DNA from 3 places in the Pseudomonas sp. I2 genome. Region 1 is predicted to be linked to each of the others. Evidence: riboswitches for the same ligand, from Rfam matches in the RefSeq annotation. Region 1 holds a riboswitch; each other region holds the start of a gene.
What was found. A riboswitch is a leader RNA that binds a small molecule or an ion and turns the genes downstream of it on or off. The one in region 1 is predicted to bind cobalamin.

Region 1 (4,205 bases):
GCCGTCGGCCAGGCCCAGTTGCTGCAGAACGATACCCAGCACCTTGGCCAGCGGCACCTGGGCAGCGCCGAAGCCCAGCGACAGCAGGCAGGAAAACACCAGCGCCGCCAGCAGTGCGACCAGCAACAGGCGATAGCCGGCAGGGCTACGCACCGGCATCAGCGCGGCGCCCCGGCGAACCGTTGCGGATGCAGCGCGGCGGCCAGGTGCTCGATGGCAACGGCGTTGTCCACCGAGGGCGTGACCTGCAGGTACGACAGCACCACGAAGCGCCGTTCGCGAATCGCCTTCACCTCGCCGAGGGCCGGGTGCTTAAGGAGGACGTCGCGCTTGTGCTGCCAGTGGGTGGGGCCGTAGTCGACGATGACGATCACCTCCGGGTCGCGTTCGACCAGGCTTTCCCAACTGACCTCGGTCCAGCTGGCGTTGACATCGGCCATCACATTCTCGCCACCGGCCGCCTCGATCAGCGCCTGGGGCATGCCCAGGCGGCCGGAGGTGGTCGGGCGGTCCTCGCCGCTGTCGTAGAGGAACACCCGGGGCTTGCGCTGCACCTCGCCAAGTTGGGCCGTCACCCGGGCGATGCGCTGGCGCAGTTGGCCGATCAAAGCCTGGGCCTGGGCGGGCACGGCGAAGATCCTGCCGAGGTTGTCCAGGTCCCGGTACAGGTCCTCCAGGCTGGCCTGGCGCTGGGGCATGATCCGCGAACAGGATTCGCTCAGCTCGTAGACCGGGATGCCGAAGGGCGCCAGCGTCTGTGGCGTGACCGGCCCGCCCACGTGCATGCCGTAACTCCAGCCGGCGAACAGGAAGTCGGCGTCCACGTCCAGCAGGTTTTCCAGCGATGGGTAACGTGCCGCCAGTTCCGGCAGGCCGGCCAGGGCCTGGCGCATCGACGGGTCGAGGTTCTTCCAGCCGCTGATGCCGCTGTAGCCGACCATGCGCTCGCGCAGCCCCAGGGCCAGGAGCATGCCGGTGAGGTTGACGTCGTGGCTGACCGCCCTCTGTGGCGGCTGGGTGAAGGTCACGTCGCGGTCGCAACTGTGCACGGTCAGGGGAAAGTCGCTGGCCAGAGCGGCGAGGGGCAGGGCGGTCAGCAGGGCCAGGCAGGTGACGAAGCGTTTCATGCGGGGCTGATCCAGGTGATGCGCGGGTGACAGGCGAGGGGATGACGATCGACCAGGGCGTGCACGCCGAACACCTGGGCCAGGCACTGTTCGGTCAGGACCTGCTGCGGCGTGCCATGGGCAACGATGCGGCCGGCCTCGATGACATACAGCCGGTCACAGAAGGCGGCGGCCAGGTTCAGGTCGTGGAAGCTCGCCAGCAGGCTCAGCCCGGTACCGCGCATGTGCTCGAGCAGGGCCAGTTGGTAGCGCGGATCGAGGTGGTTGGTCGGCTCGTCGAGGATCATCAGGCGCGGTTGCTGCACCCGTGCCCTGGCCAGCAGAACCCGCTGCTTTTCCCCGCCGGACAGGCTGGCGAAGCCCTGCTCGGCGCAGGCCAGCAGGCCCAGCTCGCGCAGGCAGGCATCGACCAGCGCCGCTTCGCTGTCGCCCTGGAACCAGCCCAGGTGCGGGGTACGGCCCATGGCGACGACATCGCGCACGCTCAGGCCGAAGTCCTCGGGAAACTCCTGCAGCATCACCGCGATGCGTTGTGCCACCCAGCGCGGCGGGCGCTGCCAGATGTCCTCGCCTTCTAGCGATACGCGGCCGCTGTCTGGCCGGGTGAAACGGTAGGCGCAGCGCAACAGGCTGGTCTTGCCGCTGCCGTTGGGGCCTATCAGGCCGACGAACTCGCCAGGGCCGACCTCAAGGTCGATGCCGTCGAGCAGCCGGCGTTCGCCGGGTGACGGTGACCAGTGCAGGCCTTCGATGCGCAGGGTAGGCAAAGACATGGGTGAGCGACCGTTGCGGGGTTGAGAAGACCCGACGGAGCGCACGCACGGAGCAATCGTGGGCACGAGGCTGCCCCAGGACCGGCCCGCGCCCGCCCACCGCGGGAGTTGCCAATTGCAGTTTCAGGCCGGTCTCCGGGCTTGCGAGGGGCGTGAGGCATTCACCTTCCCATGCCGGCGGCACAGTGGTGTGTCGAATGCATCGCTCGCTTACCGTTGCGGGGGCAGCGCCGGACTGGTCGCGCGAGGGCGAGGCACCGGCTTCCCGTTTAACCCCCCGCACGGCGGCGGGGGACACCTGAAACAGGGGCGCATCTGAGCATTTATGGCAGGGGGAGTCAACCGCAGTGGCAGGTGGGGGCCAGGCTTGCATCGCCATTGGGGACCGCTTTGCGGCCCCAAGCCCTCACGGCATTCAAGTCCGCTTGAGCACCAAGGTCAGGATGTCGTAGCTGGCCACCAGCTCACCCAGCTGGTTGCTCACCTCCACGTCCCAGGCCACCACGCCCTGGGGCTGGCCCAGCGGGCTGGACTTGCCCTGGTCGATCTTGCGCTTGCAGGTCAGGCGGGCCTGGATGGTGTCGCCGATGCCCACCGGGTTGATGAAGCGCAGGGTATCCAGGCCGTAGTTGGCCAGCACCGGCCCTTCGCCCGGCGACACGAACAGCCCTGCCGCCGCGGACAGCACGAAGTAGCCATGGGCGATGCGCTTGCCGAACTGCGAGGCCTTGGCGGCGATCTCGTCGAAGTGCATGTAGAAATGGTCGCCCGACAGGCAACCGAAGTTGACCAGGTCCGCCTCGGTCACGGTACGCCGGTGGGTGAACAGCGACTCGCCGATGCGCAGGTCGTCGAAATGACGGCGGAACGGATGCACTTCGCTCTCGATCACCTCGGCGCCACGCACGTACTCGCCGGTCACCGCCGTCAGCATGCTCGGCGAGCCTTGCACCGCCGCGCGCTGCAGGTAGTGCTTGACCGCCCGCAGGCCACCGAGCTCCTCGCCACCACCGGCCCGGCCGGGACCGCCGTGCTTGAGCTGTGGCAAGGGGGAGCCGTGGCCGGTGGATTCCTTGGCCGCCTCGCGGTCGAGCACCAGCAGGCGCCCATGCCAGGCGGCCGCCGCCGGGATGGCCTTGGCCGCCACCGCGCGATCGGCGGTGACCAGGGTCGCCACCAGGCTGCCCTTGCCACGGGCCGCCAGGGCCAGGGCTTCGTCCAGGTCGTCGTAGGCCATCAGCGTGCTCACCGGGCCGAAGGCCTCGATGTCGTGGGCGCCGCCTTCGGCATGGGGATCGCGGGCTTGCAGCAGGGTTGGGGCGAAGAACGCGCCCTCGGCCACACCCTCGCCGACCGGGGCGAAGCCGTCGCTCGCGCCGAATAATTGATCGCAGCTCTGGAGCAGGCTACGCACGCGCTCGCCAACATCACGCTGCTGGTCGTGGGAGGCCAGCGCACCCATGCGCACGCCTTCGACCGAAGGGTCGCCCACCACCACCTTGGCCAGGCGCTCGCGCAGGCGGGTGGCCACGGCGTCCAGGTGCCTGGCCGGGACGATGGCGCGGCGGATGGCGGTGCACTTCTGCCCGGCCTTGGTGGTCATCTCGCGCACCACCTCCTTGATGTACAGGTCGAACTCCTCGCTGTCGGGGCTGACGTCCGGGCCGAGGATGGCGCAGTTGAGCGAGTCGGCCTCGGCGGTGAATGGCACCGAGTGGCGCACCAGGTTCGGCGTTACCCGCAACTTGGCGGCGGTGTCGGCGGAGCCGGTGAAGGTCACCACGTCCTGGCCCTGCAGGCGCTCGAGCAAGTCGCCGGTGCTGCCGATCACCAGCTGCAGGCTGCCCGCCGGCAACAGGCCCGACTGGTTCATCAGGCGCACCACCGCCTCGGTCAGGTAGCTGGTCGAGGTCGCTGGCTTGACGATGCACGGCATGCCGGCGAGGAAGGTCGGGGCGAACTTCTCCAGCATCCCCCAGATCGGGAAGTTGAAGGCATTGATGTGCACCGCCACCCCGGCGCGCGGCACCAGGATATGGCTGCCAGCGAAATGCCCTTGCTTGCCCAGAGGGATGGCCGGGCCTTCGTGCACCAGGTTGCCCGAGGGCAGCTCGCGGCTGCCGATGCCGGCATAGGCGAACAACGTGGCATTGCCGCCTTCGATGTCGATCCAGCTGTCGGTACGGGTCGCGCCGCTGTGGTGGGAGAGGGCGTAGAGCTGCTCCTTGCGCTCGGCCAGGTACAGGGCCAGGGCCTTCAGACGGGCGGCACGCTGCTGGAAGTCCAGGGCCATCAGCGCGGTCAG
Region 2 (4,205 bases), on a different contig from region 1:
TTGTCATGGGGGCAGGCAAGAGGGATTGCGAGATGAAATGTTATCTTATAATTATTTGTTGAGGTTCGATAGCGCTTTTTCAGGTGGGGGGCTGTGCGATGGGCTGCAAAGCAGCCCCAGTACCGCTCAATTGGAGAAAGCCGCTCAGGTCAGAAGCTGTAGTCGACTGTCGCGAAGTACGACCGTGGCGCGCCGAGCAGCCATTGCTCACCACTGTGGGCGGCCACCACATAGTCACGGTTGAACAGGTTGTTCAACTGCAGCCCCAGGCGCACGTCCGGCAGCACCTGCCAGCCGAGGTTGGCATCGACCACGGTGTAGCCGGGGACGCTCTGGCTGTTGGCGGTGTTGGCGTAGCGCTCGTCGACGTAGCGCAGGCCGATGCCGGCATCCACGGTCTGGCCGAAACCCTTGCTCAGCCACAGGTTGGCGGTGCGGCGCGGCACGTTGGCCGGGCGGTTGCCGGCGCGGTCCTGGGGAACGCCGCCGACCCTTTCATCGAAGTCATCGTACTTGGCGCGTACCACGGCGGCGTTGGCCGATACCTGCCACTGGTTAGCCAGGGCCAGCTCCAGGGTCGCCTCCAGGCCGTCGGAGGTCTGTTGGCCGGCTTGCTGCTTCTCGTGGGTGACCGGGTCGTCCACCAGCAGCTTCTTCTTGACGATGTGGTAGGCCGCCAGAGTCCACTCGCCACGGCCGTCCCAGAAGCGCTGCTTGAGGCCCAGTTCGGTCTGCTTCGACTCGGTCAGGTCATAGTTCATCTGCGTCGGGTTGAGGCTGATGAGGTTGTTGACCCCGTCCTCGCTGGTGGAGTACTGGCCGTACAGCGACAGCTCGTCGGTCACCGCGAAGAGCAGGCCCGCGCGCCAGTTGCCGCCCTGCAGGCTGCGGTCGCTGCGGGTGTCGCTGACCAGGTTGTCCCGATCGATGTGGTTCTGGTCACGGCGTACACCGGTGACCAGCGACAGGCGATCGGTGAGCTGGGTGCGGTTCTCGGCGAACAGCGCGAAGGTACGGGTGGTGGACAGGGTCTGTGGGCGCAGCGCCGATCGGCTGTGGAACTCGCCCGGTGCCGGCTGCCAGGGGTCGATGTAGTCGCCGCCCACGTCTTCGTACGGCGAGTTGTTGTCGACGTTGAAACGGATCCTGTTGTACTCGGCACCCACCACGGTCTTGCTGGCCAGGCCGAACAGGCTGTGGTCGAAGGTGAAGCTCTGGCGGTCGCCGATCTGCTCCTGGTCGTGCTTGATCTGCAGGTAGCTGCCGCGTTCGAGCTGGCCGCGGTCGGCATCCCAGGTGTAGTCCTCGGCGTTGCGCCAGTGCCGGCGGCTCTTGATGTAGTACAGCTGGTTGCTGGCGCTGAGGTGGTCGTTGATCGTCCAGTCGGTGTCGAGGCGGGTCCACTCGTCGTGGTAGCGCTGGACGTCGTCGCGAATGTTGTAGTTCTTCTTGCGCAGGCTGTCGCGGTAGTGGCCGTCGATCAGCGGGGTGCCGAAGTAGTTCATCGGCTCGGCATCGCCGCGCTCGTGGGCGAGGGTGAAGCTCAGGTCGTCGCTGGCGTCGAAGCGCAGGGCGGCGCTGAGGGCCAGGTTGCGCGAGTCGCCGCGATCGACCCAGCCATTGCCTTCCTGCTTGTTCAGGGTGACCCGGTAGCTCAGGCGCTCGCTCAGGCTGCCACCGCTGTCCAGGCCGAGCTGTTGGCGGTCCCAGGAGCCGTAGCCCAGGCGCAGGTGGTTGCGGATTTCGCCGGCGAAGGGTTTTTTCGGGATGACGTTGATCACCGCGCCCGTGGCGCCTTCGCCATAGAGCACCGAGGCTGGGCCACGGATCACGTCGATGCGCTCGACCATCCACGGATCGACCGGGAAGCTCTGGGTACCGGCGCCGGTGTACAGGCGCGAGCCGTCGAACAGCGTCATCACCGAGCTGTGGCCGGTGAAGCCGCGGGCGGAGAGGGCGGTGCCGCCGTTGCCTGGGGTGCCGACCGAGGTGATGCCTGGCGAGCGGGTCACCGCGTCTTGCACGGTGAGGTTGTTACGCTGCTGGATCTGCCCGGCGCTGATGCTGCTGGTGCTGGCCGGGGTCTCCAGGGCGCTCAGGTTCAGGCGCGAACCGGCTCGGGTCGGCGTGGCCAGGTCGACGACCTGTTCGTCGCGGGTATCGGTGATGGCCGTGGAGGGCAGGGCCAGTACTGGCCCGTCGTGTTCATCGGCCAGGGTCGGAAGGGAAACGGCCAGGCAGGCCGCCAGGGTATGAAGCTTGGAGATACGGGACATGTCGTTCCACTGTCGCAGGAATGAATGGATCCCGGTGGAAACAACGCATAGACGACCAAGCACGTACGCAGGCGCGCACGCGAAAACCGGCCTGCGCCCGCCCACCGCGGGTTGCCAACGAAAAGCTCCAGGCCGGTCTCCGGGCTTGCGAGGATCATGAACCGTTCACCTTCCCATGCATGCGCACAGTGGTATGTCGAAGGGTTCGCTCGCCTACCGTTGCGGGGGCAGCGCCGGACTTGTCGTGGCAACGACGCACCGGCTTCCCGTTTCACCCTGCGCGCGGCGGCGCAGGACACCTGAAACTGGCGCGCATCTGACCACCGAACGGGTGGGGAGTCAATCGTTCGGATGCAGCTTGCGCTGGTCCAGGAGGGCGATCAGCGTCCGCGCCGACGCGATACTCTGGCCTCGATGTTCTTGCGCCCGATCAGCAGGGCGGGCTTCTCCACCACCGGCTCGTCCGCCAGCCACTTGTACATCACCAGGCAGTCCACCAGCCCCAGGCGAGCGTGCCGGTAGGCCTTGGGCAGGCGGCCGACGGTCTCGAAGCCGAGCTTGTGCCACAGCGCCACGGCCACCTCGTTGGTCGCCACCACCGAGTTGAACTGCAGGGCCAGGAAGCCCTCCTGGCGTGCCAGCTTTTGCGAGTGCTCGCACATCAGCCGCGCCACGCCACGGCCGCGGGCGGCCGGCGCGACCATGTAGCCGCAATTGCCCACGTGGGCGCCGGGGCCGGCGGCGTTGGCCTTGAGGTAGTACGAGCCGAGCAACTCGCCATGCGCCTCGGCCACCAGGGTTCGCAGGGGCAGCTCCAGCCAGAGCTGGCGGGCCTGCTCGACGCTGAGCCCGGGGTCGAAGGCATAGGTTTCGCGGGCCTGGACGATGGCCTGGAAGGTGGGCCAGAAGCGTTCGAAGTCTTCCGGGGTCATGGGACGGATGTGGATCATGGCGGCTCCTGCACGGGCTTGGCCGCCAAGTCTGGGTTGCCCGGCGCCGCCGCGCAAGGGCTGCGGCGCCGGAGGCGTTCAGTCGCTCGCCTTGCCGACCGCATCCAGGGCGCGGGCCGAGTAGACCAGCGCGGCACCGGCGTTCATCGCCACCGCCACGCCCAGCGCCTCGGCGATTTCCTCACGGGTGGCGCCGTGCCTGACGGCCTGCTGGGAGTGCACGGCGATGCAGCCGTCGCAGCGGGTAGTCACCGCCACGGCCAGGGAGATCAGCTCGCGGGTCTTGGCATCCAGGTGGTTGGTCTTGGCCCCGGCACCGCTGGCAGTCATGTAGCCGGCCACGGTATCGGGGGACAACTGCTTGAGATCGCCGATGCCGGCCATCAACTGCCTACGGTAGGCGTCCCAGTCCATCATGCTCATGGTTTTCACCTTGTTCGGTGGTGACAGGAGCTTTCAGGCTAGTCGAAGAACGAGGCTCTGGAGGGGCTGTGATGGCCAGGGCAGCGTCTTCGCTTCAGATGTAGATGAACACCAGCACCAGCGCCGCGACCACCGCCCACTTTTCCAGGTAGTAGCGGGTGCGGTTGCGCTTCTTCAGGGCCTTGCCGCGCTCGCGGATGCGGTAGATGCGGGTGAACAGGCGATTGATGCCGCCGGTCTTGTCGTTGGCGTCGTTGGGGGCCGCCGCGGCGGCCATGACGTTGCGGCTGAACCAGCGGTTGAAGGCGGTCGCCCAGCGGTACTTGAGCGGGCGCTCGACGTCGCAGAACAGGATGATGCGGTTGTGCTCGGTGGTGTTGGCGGCGTAGTGGATGTAGGTCTCGTCGAACACCACTGCCTCGCCGTCGCGCCAGGCGTACTTCTGGCCATCGACATCGATGTAGCAGCCGTCGTCGTTGGGCGTGTCCAGGCCCAGGTGGTAGCGGTAGGAGCCGGCATAGGGGTCACGGTGGCGCACCAGCTTGGCGCCTGGCGG
Region 3 (4,205 bases), on a different contig from region 1:
CCAAGGGCTTCTCCTCGGCCCAGTTCTCCAGCACCAGCATCGGCCCGGCATAGAACTGCGCCACAGGCCCCAGGCACAGCACCGCCACCGGCTTGGCGCCAGCGGGCATGCCCAGCAGTTGGGCCAGGGCCTGCGGTTCGAACAGCGACACCCAGCCCATGCCCAGGCCCTCGGCGCGCGCCGCCAGCCAGAGGTTCTGGATCGCGCAGGCCAGGGAGGCCAGGTCCATTTCCGGCAGGGTGCGGCGGCCGAAGATGTGCGCCTCGCGGTTGTCCATCAGCGCCGCCACCAGCACTTCGGCGCAGTCGTGGATGCCTTCGACCTTGAGTTTCATGAAAGCGTCGGAGCGCTCGCCCAAGGCTTCGGCGGTGCGCACGCGCTCCTGCTCCACCAGCGCCTGGATCTGCCTACGCAGCTCGCGTCGGCTGATGCGAATGAAGCGCCAGGGCTGCATCAGGCCGACGCTCGGCGCCTGGTGCGCGGCGGCCAGCAGGCGGGCCAGCAGCGCTGGCGCTACCTCACCACCGATGAAATGGCGCATGTCGCGGCGCTCGCCGATGGCCCGGTAGACCGCGGCGCGCTCGGCGTCGCTGAAGGCGTGTTCGCTCATGGCCGCAGCAGCGCCGCCGCCGCGTCAGGGTTGGAGGGGAAATAGAAGTGGATGTACGACGCCGTCAGTCGTCCCTGGCGATAGACCGCCTCGTTGCCACGACCGCCGTTGGGGCTTTGGCCGCGGGCGATCGGTTCGAGCGGGGTGCTGGTCAGGGAGTGATGATAAGTATGCCCGCGCAGGGTCCCTTCCGGAAGTTCCACAGCCTGCAGCGCCAGGGCCGCCAGGCGCTTTTGCATCACCGCTTCGCCCGGCAGCAGGCCGAGCAGCGTGGCGCGCTCACCGGCCACGTCGGTCAAGGCCTCGAGCAGGTAGAGCATGCCACCGCACTCGGCCAGCAGCGGCTTGCCCTGGGCGTGATGGGCGCGGATCGCTTCGAGCAGAGGGGCATTGGCCGCCAGGGCCTGGTGATGCAGCTCAGGGTAGCCCCCTGGCAGGTAAAGGCTGTCTACCGTGGGCAGTTCCCGGTCGTGCAAGGGCGAGAAGAAGCGCAGTTCGGCGCCCAGCTCGCGCAACAGATCGAGGTTGGCGCCATAGGTGAAGGCGAAGGCTTCGTCACGGGCCACGCCGATGCGCACACCGGCCAGCGACGGCCTGGGGGCGATAGGGTCGGGTTCGGCAAAGGCCACCGCTGGCGGCAGCGTGGCGTCGCAACTGGCGCCCAGGGCCTCGGCCGCGGCGTCCAGGCGCAGGTCCAGGTCGTTCAGCTCGTTGGCCTGGACCAGCCCCAGGTGGCGGCTGGGCAGCTCGATGCCACGCTCGCGGGAGAGCCCGCCGTACCAGCGCAGGCCCTCGGTCAGGCTGCCCTCGAGCAGTTGCGCATGGCGCAGGCTGCCGACGCGGTTGGCCAGCACCCCGGCGAACGGCAGGTCCGGCTGGTAGCGTGCCAGGCCCAAGGCCAGGGCGCCGAAGGTCTGGGCCATGGCTGTGCCATCGATCACCGCCAGCACGGGTACACCGAAGTGACGCGCCAGGTCGGCGCTCGACGGTGTGCCGTCGAACAGCCCCATGACCCCCTCGATAAGAATCAGGTCGGCCGTGCCCGCCGCTTCCCAGAGCAGGCGGCGGCTTTCCTGCGCGCCGATCATCCACAGGTCGAGCTGGTACACCGGTGCACCGCTGGCCCGTTCGAGGATCATCGGGTCGAGAAAATCCGGCCCGCACTTGAACACCCTCACCTTGCGCCCGAGGTTGCGGTGCAGGCGCGCCAGGGCGGCGGTGACCGTGGTCTTGCCCTGGCCGGACGCCGGTGCTGCGATCAGCACCGCCGGACAATGCCGGGGTCGGCTCATAGTTCCACGCCCTTCTGCGCGCGGATGCCGGCCTGGAAGGCGTGCTTGACCATGCCCATCTCGGTGACGGTATCGGCCAGCTCGATCATCTGCGGCTTGGCGGCACGGCCCGTGACGATGACGTGCTGCATCGGCGGACGGGCCTGGATGTCCGAGAGCACCTGGTCGAGGTCGAGGTAGCCGTGCTTGAGGGCGATGTTCAGCTCGTCGAGCACCACGAACTGCACGCCCGGGTCCTGCAGCAGTTGGCGCGAAACCGCCCAGGCCGCCTCGGCGGCGGCGATGTCGCGCTGGCGATCCTGAGTCTCCCAGGTGAAGCCCTCGCCCATCACGTGGTAGCGCACCTGCTCGGGGAAGCGCCGGAAGAACAGCTCTTCGCCGGTGCTGTTGCGGCCCTTGATGAACTGCACGACGCCGCATTGCAGGCCGTGGCCCAGGGCCCGGGCAAGCATGCCGAAGGCCGAGCTGCTCTTGCCCTTGCCGTTGCCGGTGAGCACCAGCAGCAAGCCGCATTCGTTGGGCGCGTTGGCGATGCGTTCGTCGATGATCGCCTTCTTGCGCTGCATGCGCGCCAGGTGGCGTTCGTCGCGTTCGGAGGATTCGCTCATCAGGGTTCTCCGCAGGCTGTCGGCACGGATGGGCGACGACAGGTCGATAGGCGGGCAGACGGAGAACGCGCAGGGGCCATGGCGGACGCCACGGTGCACCGCGCATCACCCTCCGTGATGCCGTTGGCAGTGACAGGCCGGTCTCCGGGCTCGTGAGCAGGGCCTGGGCCCATGGGCCGCGCGCCTTCCCGGATGCCTGCATCCAGTGGCCCTGCGCGGTCCTCGACTCACCTACCGTTGCGGGGGCAGCGCCGGAATCGCGCCTTGCTGGCGCCCACCGGCTTCCCAGTTTCACCCTGCCCAGCCTCGGCTGGCAGAGCACCTGAAACACGCCGCGAAGGTTAGAGGGTTGCACCCGGAGCGTCAATGAAACGAGGCCGATCTGGCCTGGATCAATGGCCGATCCGGCCGCTTGTAACAAACTGAAAGCAGTGATATCACATAGCCATCAATTTTCGCTGAACGCGATCACAACGACAGGAGAGCGCAGCATGCAAGGCCTGATCATCAATAACCCGCGCCTGGAGTTCCTGCGCCCGGCGCTGGAGCGCTGGCCGGAATGCATCGACCGCTTCAACCAGGTCCATGGCGACAACGAAGCCCCGTACTGGCATGGCGCCGCGGCCAACACCGGCCTGCTCGCGGCCGCGGCCTGGCAGGCCGAACTGGTGGCGCTGGAACAGTCCATGAGCAAGAAGCAACGTGACGAGGGCGAGCGCGAGGGCCGCTGCGACCTGTCCATCAGCACCTCGGAAGACAGCGTCCACCTGCGCGCCAGCCAGCGCTGGCCGCGCATCGCCCGCCTGGACCTGAGCACGGCTGTGCAGGAAACCGCCGCCCTCGCCCGGCAGATCGCCTATCCCAGCCAACTCAAGGTCGGCGCCCTGTTCGTCAGCCCGTGGAAAGCCGGCCAGCATGCCAGCCCCGAGGAGTTGCAGGACCTGGTCGACGACCTGCAGAAGCACAGCGCTTGCGCCATCGCCTGGTATTTTCCCTACGCCTATCGCAAGTTGCACAATGAAGCGGCGCAGTACTTTCCCGGCGTGGCGCTGCTGCTCAAGCAGGCCTGAGCGGGGCCCAGCTAGCCGAATGCGCCCTACCGACAAGTTGAACCTCGACGGTGGCCCGTCGCTCTGATTCCACATGAGCCCCCACGAGGACCCGAGCATGGACAGGATGCATATCGCGCTACTGCTGGCCCTGGCCGTCAGCCTCGGCGGCTGCGGAGAATCCGCGCGCCTGGACGTCAGCGACGGATCGGGACCGTCCCCGCAACTGCCCGAGCCGAACAAGACCTTGATCCCGACCGTCAACATCGCCCCGGCGATCGGCTGGCCGGAGGGCGCCAAGCCCACGTCGGCGACCGGCACCCAGGTGGTGGCCTTCGCCGAGCACCTCGATCATCCCCGCTGGCTCTACGTGCTGCCCAACGGCGACGTGCTGGTGGCCGAGACCAACGCCCCGGCCAAGCCCGACGACGGCAAGGGAATCCGTGGCTGGGTCATGGGCCAGGTGATGAAACGGGCCGGCGCCGGCGTACCCAGCGCCAACCGCATCACCCTGCTGCGCGACGCTGACCGTGATGGCGTCGCGGAAATTCGCACCACCTTCATCGAAGGGCTCAACTCACCCTTCGGCATGGCCCTGGTGGGCAAGGACTTCTACGTGGCCGATACCGACCGCCTGTTGCGCTTC

Region 2: another riboswitch for cobalamin. It lies ahead of WCE05_RS25405 (TonB-dependent receptor); the one in region 1 lies ahead of WCE05_RS07755 (ABC transporter ATP-binding protein).
Region 3: another riboswitch for cobalamin. It lies ahead of cobO (cob(I)yrinic acid a,c-diamide adenosyltransferase); the one in region 1 lies ahead of WCE05_RS07755 (ABC transporter ATP-binding protein).

The regions. Positions count from the first base shown of each region.
Region 1 is NZ_JBCGFQ010000011.1:52,269-56,473, reverse strand. It holds gene WCE05_RS07765 (FecCD family ABC transporter permease) at 1-159, opposite strand, end outside; gene WCE05_RS07760 (ABC transporter substrate-binding protein) at 159-1,127, opposite strand; gene WCE05_RS07755 (ABC transporter ATP-binding protein) at 1,124-1,894, opposite strand; cobalamin riboswitch at 2,009-2,217, opposite strand; gene paaZ (phenylacetic acid degradation bifunctional protein PaaZ) at 2,316-4,205, opposite strand, start outside.
Region 2 is NZ_JBCGFQ010000093.1:2-4,206, forward strand. It holds gene WCE05_RS25405 (TonB-dependent receptor) at 150-2,276, opposite strand; cobalamin riboswitch at 2,389-2,594, opposite strand; gene WCE05_RS25410 (GNAT family N-acetyltransferase) at 2,657-3,226, opposite strand; gene WCE05_RS25415 (carboxymuconolactone decarboxylase family protein) at 3,305-3,649, opposite strand; gene lpxO (lipid A hydroxylase LpxO) at 3,744-4,205, opposite strand, start outside.
Region 3 is NZ_JBCGFQ010000004.1:32,800-37,004, reverse strand. It holds gene bluB (5,6-dimethylbenzimidazole synthase) at 1-610, opposite strand, end outside; gene WCE05_RS03245 (cobyrinate a,c-diamide synthase) at 607-1,902, opposite strand; gene cobO (cob(I)yrinic acid a,c-diamide adenosyltransferase) at 1,899-2,510, opposite strand; cobalamin riboswitch at 2,628-2,851, opposite strand; gene WCE05_RS03235 (hypothetical protein) at 3,002-3,580, shown strand; gene WCE05_RS03230 (sorbosone dehydrogenase family protein) at 3,678-4,205, shown strand, end outside.